Regions from separate parts of the Saccharopolyspora mangrovi genome, predicted to be linked through region 1. Evidence: riboswitches for the same ligand, from Rfam matches in the RefSeq annotation. Region 1 holds a riboswitch; the other holds the start of a gene.
What was found. Region 1 has a riboswitch for cobalamin ahead of R4I43_RS32795 (ABC transporter substrate-binding protein). Riboswitches for the same ligand answer to the same signal wherever they lie in the genome.
Positions count from the first base shown of each region.

Region 2: it holds a riboswitch for cobalamin, as region 1 does, so the genes downstream of both, R4I43_RS03130 (CbtB domain-containing protein) here and R4I43_RS32795 (ABC transporter substrate-binding protein) in region 1, are expected to answer to the same signal.

Region 1 covers NZ_JAWLNX010000039.1:6,228-10,002, forward strand. Annotated here, with positions in the region: gene R4I43_RS32790 (FecCD family ABC transporter permease) at 1-644, opposite strand, end outside; gene R4I43_RS32795 (ABC transporter substrate-binding protein) at 641-1,630, opposite strand; cobalamin riboswitch at 1,697-1,878, opposite strand; partial or broken gene R4I43_RS32800 (amidohydrolase family protein) at 1,876-2,232, opposite strand; gene R4I43_RS32805 (amidohydrolase family protein) at 2,169-2,816, opposite strand; gene R4I43_RS32810 (SDR family NAD(P)-dependent oxidoreductase) at 2,907-3,677, opposite strand.
Region 2 covers NZ_JAWLNX010000002.1:108,998-112,772, reverse strand. Annotated here, with positions in the region: gene R4I43_RS03145 (chromate resistance protein ChrB domain-containing protein) at 1-135, shown strand, start outside; gene chrA (chromate efflux transporter) at 172-1,590, shown strand; gene R4I43_RS03135 (hypothetical protein) at 1,602-2,288, opposite strand; cobalamin riboswitch at 2,378-2,550, shown strand; gene R4I43_RS03130 (CbtB domain-containing protein) at 2,578-2,772, shown strand; gene R4I43_RS03125 (CbtA family protein) at 2,784-3,527, shown strand; gene R4I43_RS03120 (cadmium resistance transporter) at 3,635-3,775, shown strand, end outside.

The DNA.
Region 1 (3,775 bases):
AGCAGCAGGCAGACCGCGCACACCGCGCCCGAGACCGCCACGTCGTTCCACCGCGCACCCGACAGCGAGCCGAGCAGCCAGAACAGCACGCCCCGGGTCTGCTCGGCATCGGCCGAGGTGATCATCACGAACGACGTCAGCGCCGAGAACAGCTGCGTGCCCGCCACTCCGGCCAGCACCAGGTGCGTGGTGGTCCCGCCCGCCAGCGCGCCCAGCGTCATCACCAGCGCGAAGGCCACCAGCGCCCCGGCGAACGCACCGGCGGTCAGGCCGAGCGCACCGGCTCCGAGCCCGAGGATCACCACCAGCACCGCACCGGTCGAGGCGCCGGCCGACACGCCCAGCAGGAACGGATCGGCGAGCGGGTTGCGCAGCAACGACTGCAGCACCGCGCCGCACATCCCCAGCCCCGCACCGCAGATCGCCGCGAGCGCCGCGCGCGGCAATCGCAGCTGCCACACGATCCCCTGGCCGATCGTCGACACGTCGGTCTCGCCGAGCCCGAGCCGCGCGCCCACCACTCCGGCGACGTCGGCGACCGACAGCGGAGCCGGGCCGAGGGTGACGGCCACGGCCATCGACAGCAGCAGCGCCGGGATCCCTGCCAGCACGATCAGCGGGGCCGGCAGGCGACCGGTCCTCACCTGCGCTCCAGCTCGGCGAGCCGGTCGGCCAGCCGCTCGATGCCGGTGATGGTGCGCAGGCTGACGTTCATCTCGGTGCCGGTCATGCTCATCCACCGGCCCACGCGCACGGCGGGAAGCTGCGACATCGCGGGGTCGGTGCGCAGGAACTGCTGCTTGGCCGCGAGGGAATCGCCCTCGCCGTCGCGGGTCAGGTCGCCGAGCACCAGCAGGTCCGGGTCGCGGGCGAGCACGTCCTCCCACGAGACCTGCGGCCACATCGACCGCACGTCGTCGTAGGCGTTGCGCACCCCCAGCGCGCGGGTCATGATCGCCGGCGACCCGGTGGACCCGGCCATGTAGGGCGATTCGGTGCGCGCGAACCAGAACAGCACCGAGGTGTCCTTGATGGACGGTGCCTTGCGCTGGGCGGCGGCGACCCGCTGCTGCAGCTGCGCGACCAGCGCTTCACCGCGCTCTTCGACGTCGAAGAGCGTCGCGATCTCGCGCACCTCGCGGTAGATGTCGTCGAGCTCGACCGGATCGCCCAAAGGCGCTTCCTCCGGCAGGCAGTTGGACGGGGAGAGGTAGGTCGGCACGCCGAGCTCGGCGAAGCGCTCCCGCGCGGCCACGCCCTCGTCGGTGAACACCGCCCGGTAGGCGCCCAGCACCACGTCCGGTTCGGTGGCCAGCACCGATTCGAACGACGGGTTCTTGTCGGAGAGCTTGGGCACCCTCGCGTTTTCGGCGGCCAGCGCCGGGTCGACCGGATCGGTCCAGGTCGCGGTGCCCACCATCCGGTCGGCCAGTCCCAGCGACAGCATGATCTCGGTGGTCGACTGGTTCAGGCTCACCGCCCGCTCGGGCGGCTCGGACACCGAGACCTGCCCGTCGCAGTTGGGGAACGACACCCGAGGGGGAGCGGACTCCGTGGCAGGTGCGGAGCAGGCGGCGAGTGCGGTGGCGCAGAGCAGCATCAGGCCCGTGCGCGTCCAGCGTAAGAACACGTCGTGCGGAAATCCTCACCCCAGGCCCATGCGCGAGACCTGGTCGGCCGAATTCCCGGAACCGGGTGCGGAACCGGGGAGCCGGCAGGTCTTCGGGCTCGGGCCCCACCGGGCGAACCGCCTTCCCGGATCGAGTGCGATCCAGTGGCTCGGGCTCGCCCGTCACCCCTACCGCTGCGCGTCAGCTCCGGCTTCCGACCGGATTCCCATCGGCCACACGTGGCACGACCGGCTCGCGACCGAGTCTAACCGGCAGGGGTGCGGTCGATCCGGCGGCCGTTGCGCCAGATCACATCGATGTCCCGGACCGCCCGCACATCGCGGGTGGCGTCGCCGTTGACCAGCAGCAGGTCCGCGCGCCTGCCGGGCTCGAGCACACCTCGATCGGTCAGGCCGAAGCGCTCGGCCGGTGCGCCGGTGGCCGCGCGCAGGGCGGCGACCGGAGGCAGGCCCGCCTCGGCGAGCAGGCCGATCTCGGAGAGCAGGCTCGCACCCCGCGCCACACCGGGATTGCCGAGGTCGGTGCCCGCCAGGATCGTCACGCCCGCCCGGTGCAGGGCGCCGACGTTGGCCGCGGCGGCGCGGTGGGCATGCAGGTGATTCCGTCGACCCGCAGCCCGTCTCGCTGCTCCTGCGAGAGGTGCGGCGCGATCAACGGGTCGTTGAGCACCCGCCCGGCTTCACCCGCGCAGCCGATGCCGTTGAACACGCTCAGCGTGGCGGTGACGAAGGCGCCGCTGCGCGCGGCGATGTCGAGGGTCTGCTCGCTGATCGGGTCGCCGGGAACGTGGGCCAGGCCGTCGGCTCCGGCGGCCAGCGCGGCCCCGGCGTCGCGCCGCGTGGTGGTGTGCACGACGCAGCGCGCACCCCGCCGGTGCGCGGCCTCCACGGCCAGCGCGACCTGCTCTCGGGTGAGCGTGGGCATCCGCTCGTCGCCGTAGAGGCTGCCGTCCTCGCGGATCACCTTGATGTAGTCCGAGCCCTCGGCCAGCCGGTCGGCGACGAACGCGTCGATCTCGGCCCGACCGGCGCCGGGTGAGACCGTCGGGATCGGGCCGAACTGGGTGCCGCGCCCGTCCGGGACGGTGAGCAGCGTGCCCGCCGTCCACAGGTCCGACAGCGGGTTCGGCGCGGTCGACTCGGGCAGCCCCTTGTAGGGGCCGAGCTGGTCCAGGAACCCGAACATGTCCAGTTCGGTGTTCGCCCACCCCAGTCGTGCGCTGCTTCGACCAGGAAACCACCGCGGTCAAGACCGCGCGTCGGAATCCACTGTGGACTACTGGTGGGTGCCGCCGTCGATGCGGATCTCGGTTCCGGTGATGAAGGCGCCGTCGTCGGAGGCCAGCATCGCGATCACGCCGGCCACGTGCTCGGGCGGGGCGAAGCCGCTGCCCAGCGCGGGGGAGAGCTTGGTGAACAAGTCCCAGTCGGTGTCGGCGGGCAGCTTGTCGGCGGTGGTCTCGGTGATGCCGCTGCGAATCCCGCCCGGCACCAGGGAAACCGCGCGCAGCCCCTGCTTGGCGTACTCGAGGGCGATGCTGTGGGTGAACGACTGGATGCCGCCCTTGCTGGCCGCGTACGCCGCCATGTAGGGGTGGGCGAAGTTCGCCGAGGTCGAGCTGAAGTTGATCACCACGCCGCCGCCGGTCTCCAGCAGTGCCGGTAACGCGGCGCGGGTGACCAGGAACGTGCCGGTGAGGTTGACCGCGAGGATCCGGTTCCACAGCTCCAGCGAGCACTCGTGGGTGCGCGTGGCCTGCAGCGTTCCGGCCGCGTTGACCAGCACGTCCAGCCCGCCCAGCTGCTCGGCGGCGGCCGGGACGGTGGCGTCGACGGCGTCCTCGTCGGAGATGTCCAGCGGCAGGGTCCCCAGCCGGTCGCAGGTGCCGGCCTCGGCGGCGCGCCGCGCGGTCTCCTTGAGCCCGGTCTCGTCGACGTCGGTGGTCAGCACCCGAGCGCCCTCGTCGAGCAGGCGCAGCACGCCCGCCTGGCCGATGCCCGAAGCGCCGCCCGTGACGAGCACGCGCTTGCCGTTGAGCCTGTCCATCTCGCGTCCCTCCGCACGTCCCCCGACCGTCGTCAGGCTCAACGCGCGAGCCGTCCGGAAGTTGCTCACCTGCGATCGTCCGCAGAGGACCCGTGTGA
Region 2 (3,775 bases), on a different contig from region 1:
GGGTTCGACGTGGCGCTGCGGGCTTTGTCGATGGTCTGCGACGACGAAGAGGTGCTGGTCCACACCGGCCCGATCTTCGACGGGCTCTACGAGTACTTCCGCCGCGCGACCCTTCTCGGTCGCGAACCCGCCTGATCAAGTCGCGCCGCCCCACTGGAGGAATGACCGTCGATGACGCACGATTCGGCCCGTGGCCGCAACGCGCACCCCGATGCGACCGAGGAAGCGCCGCAGCCCGACACCGACCTGGTGCCGTTCCGGCAGGCGGTGCGCACGTGGTTCGGGATCTCGTTGCAGACCTTCGGTGGTCCTGCTGGGCAGATCGCGGTGATGCAGCGGACCTTGGTGGAGCAGAAGCGCTGGATCGGTCAGCGGCGGTTCCTGCACGCGCTGAACTACTGCATGTTGTTGCCTGGGCCGGAGGCTCAGCAGCTGGCGATCTACATCGGATGGTTGCTCAACGGTCTGCGCGGTGGCCTGGTCGCCGGGGTCCTGTTCGTGCTTCCCGGTGTGGTCGCGTTGCTCGGGTTGTCGGCGATCTACGTGGCCTTCGGTGACACGACCGCGGTCACCGCGATCTTCGCCGGTCTGGCGCCGGCGGTGGTGGCCATCGTCGCCCAGGCCGTGGTCCGGGTGGGACGGCGAGCGCTGGGCCATCCCGCGCTCGTCGCGCTGGCCGGCGGAGCGTTCGTGGCCATCGCCGTGCTCGGCATCGCCTTCCCGATCGTCATCGCCGTCGCCGGCCTGATCGGCTGGCTCTTGGCCCGGTTCGCTCCGCACATCATGAACCGCGCCGAGAGCAACGGCGCCGATGACGGTGCGGCACCGTTGATGTCCGACGACGCCCTGCACCACGAGACCCCTTCGCTGCGCCGCGGGCTGCAGATCCTGGCTGTCGGCCTGATTGCCTGGGCGCTGCCGGTCGCAGCGGTCGCCCTGTTCACCGGTGCGGGCAGCGTGTTCACCACGCAAGGGGTGTTCTTCTCCGGCACGGCCCTGGTCACCTTCGGTGGCGCCTACGCCGTGCTGGCCTTCGTCGCGCAGCGCGCCGTGGAGGTCTACGGCTGGCTGTCGGCGTCGGACATGGTGCGGGGCCTGGCGTTGGCCGAGACGACGCCGGGACCGCTGATCATGGTGGTGCAGTTCGTCGCCTTCCTCGGCGCCTACAACAACCCGGGGACGCTCAACCCGTGGGTCGCCGCCGTGCTGGGCGCGCTGCTGACGACGTGGGTGACGTTCGTGCCGTGCTTCCTGTTCATCCTGCTGGGCGCCCCGCACGTCGAACGCCTCCGCCACAACCACGCGCTGTCGGCTGCGCTGACCGGCATCACCGCTGCTGTGGTCGGTGTGATCGCCAACCTCGCCCTGTACTTCGCAGGCCACACCCTGTTCGCCGGTACGCATCTCCAGCGAGTCGGGCCCCTGGCGCTGAACCTGCCCGATCTGGCCAGCGTGCGACCCGTCGCAGCCGCCATCACCGCGATCGCTCTCGTGCTCGTGTTCGCCCTGCGCTGGCCGATGCTGCGGGTGTTGGGGATCTGCGCCGGACTCGGCGCCGCAGCAGCCCTCGTCGGGCTACCGGTGTCCTGATCGGTTGAGGCTCACCCGCGTTGGTTCCGCCTGGATCGGGGTGCGTTGTGGAGCACGCACTCGGTGCAATACCCGGCGTTGGCGCGCCACAGCTGGCAGCAAGTCCGGCGCCGGGAGTGCAGACCCCGTGGTGTGGCGCTGAGGTCGAGCAGGTCCTCGCGTCCGGTGGCGCCGCGCAGCTCGACGGCGGTGTCGAAGACGTTCCCGCCGGCTCCGTCGATGGCCATGCGCCGGAGCACTTCACCGATCAAGCCGACCGCGTTTCCCCAGTACTGGTCGCTGCCGGGTGGCGGGCCGTCCAGGGAGGCCAGCCCTTCGGTGAGGGGTGAGAGGAATTCGGAAACGGTGGCCCACCAGGCGTGTTGAGTGCTCCGGGAATCGAGGGCGAGTCCTAGCAACATTCCCCGATCGTCGAGCGCGGCGTGTGCGGTGGTCAGCGAGGGGATGGGCAGACCCAGGTGGTGTTCGGGAACCGTCGCGCACAACGCGAGCCAGGACGCGCGGAAGGCGACGAGAACGGTTGCCGCCCGGTGGTGGTGAAAACCGCCCAGCCGCTGCCATTCCCGCACGTTGCAGGACAGCAGGCCCGAAAGCGGACGGCAGAACTCCGGCCACGGCACGAGTTTCGCAGGCTGCTCGGGTGCCCGAGCGAGCGATCGGGTGCAGCGGGCGAGCAGGCGAGCGGTCGAATCGTCCACGAGGCCATTGCACCTGAACGCCGGCGTGCGCGAGCCGCGCGGTGACGTTCGTCGCTGGATCGGCTGTTGTGCCCGCCCCGATCTCCCTCTACCGTTCCGGATGCCGCAGTGCACGGGAAGCCGGTGGAAATCCGGCGTGGTCCTCGCCACTGTGACCGGGAAGCGACCCCGACAACGCCACTGGACGCCGGCAGGTGACTGGGAAGGCCAGGGGAAGCGTCGATCCGGAAGCCAGGAGACCGGCTGCGGCACGCACCGAGTTCCACGAGAGATGGAAAGAGGATTCGACATGACCGCTCCTGCGCTGTCCGCTGCCGCACCGCGGATCCACGTTCCGGCCTGGGCTTGGGCGCTCGCCGCGTTCGCCCTGGTGGGCTTGTACGTCGTGTTGCAGGACAACGGCCTCCTGCTCGCGCAGGCCGCCGATGTCGTGCACGAGTTCACCCACGACGGCAGGCACGCCCTCGGCGTTCCGTGCCACTGAGCGGGGGTGTGATGAGCTCGCCGTTCAACGCGGTCCTCCGGCGCGGTCTGCTCGCGGGTGCGTTCGCCGGTCTGACCGCAGCGCTGATGTCAATGCTGCTGGTGCAAGCCCCGCTCCAGGCATCGCTGGGGATCGAGGAAGCGCGCTCGCACGCCTCGGGCGAGCACGCGCACGAGGAGATGTTCTCCCGGCCTGTCCAGGTGGTCGGCGGCATGGTCGCCGCCGTGCTGGTGGGCGTGGCCATCGGTGTGATCTTCGCGGTGGTGTTCGCCAGCGTCCGGCATCGGATGACCGCGCGCACCGACTTCGGGCGCAGCCTGCAGCTGACCGCGGTGGGATTCTTCGCGGTGTCGCTGCTGCCCGCGGTGAAGTACCCGGCGAACCCGCCCGGTGTCGGTGAGACCGAGTCGGTGTCGGGCCGCACGCTGGCGTACTTCTCGTTCATCGCCGCAGGGATCGTGATCGTGCTCGCAGCCCATCACCTGCGCGGCTACTTGGCCGCGCGCGGGTGGAGTCCGAGCTCGTCGGTCACCGCCACCGCGGCAGCGACGGTAGTCCTCACCGGCGTTGCGCTGTGGGCCTGGCCTGCCAACCCCGATCCGATACCGGCCGACGTTCCCGCCGCGTTGTTGTGGCAGTTCCGGCTCGCGTCACTCGCGGAACTCGCCGGCATGTGGGCGGCGCTCGGCTTCTCCTTCGGCCTGCTCAACGAACCCAACCGCACCGAAGCACCGACGGAGGCGTTGGCGACCTAGCACCGACGTCACGAGACGGATGCTGAGGGAAGCAGAGCGGTGGTTCGCGCAGGCGCCATCGACCACGTGGGATCGCCGCGGCAGAGGGATGCGGTGGGAAGGTTGCGGTGGAGCTGACGCTGGTCGGGCAGGCCGTGGGCATGTTCGCGGTGACCAACATCGATGACGTCGTGATCCTGGCGCTGTTCTTCGGCCAAGCCGCTGGTCACCCTGCGGGTGCTGTGCGGGTGGTGGCCGGGCAGTATCTG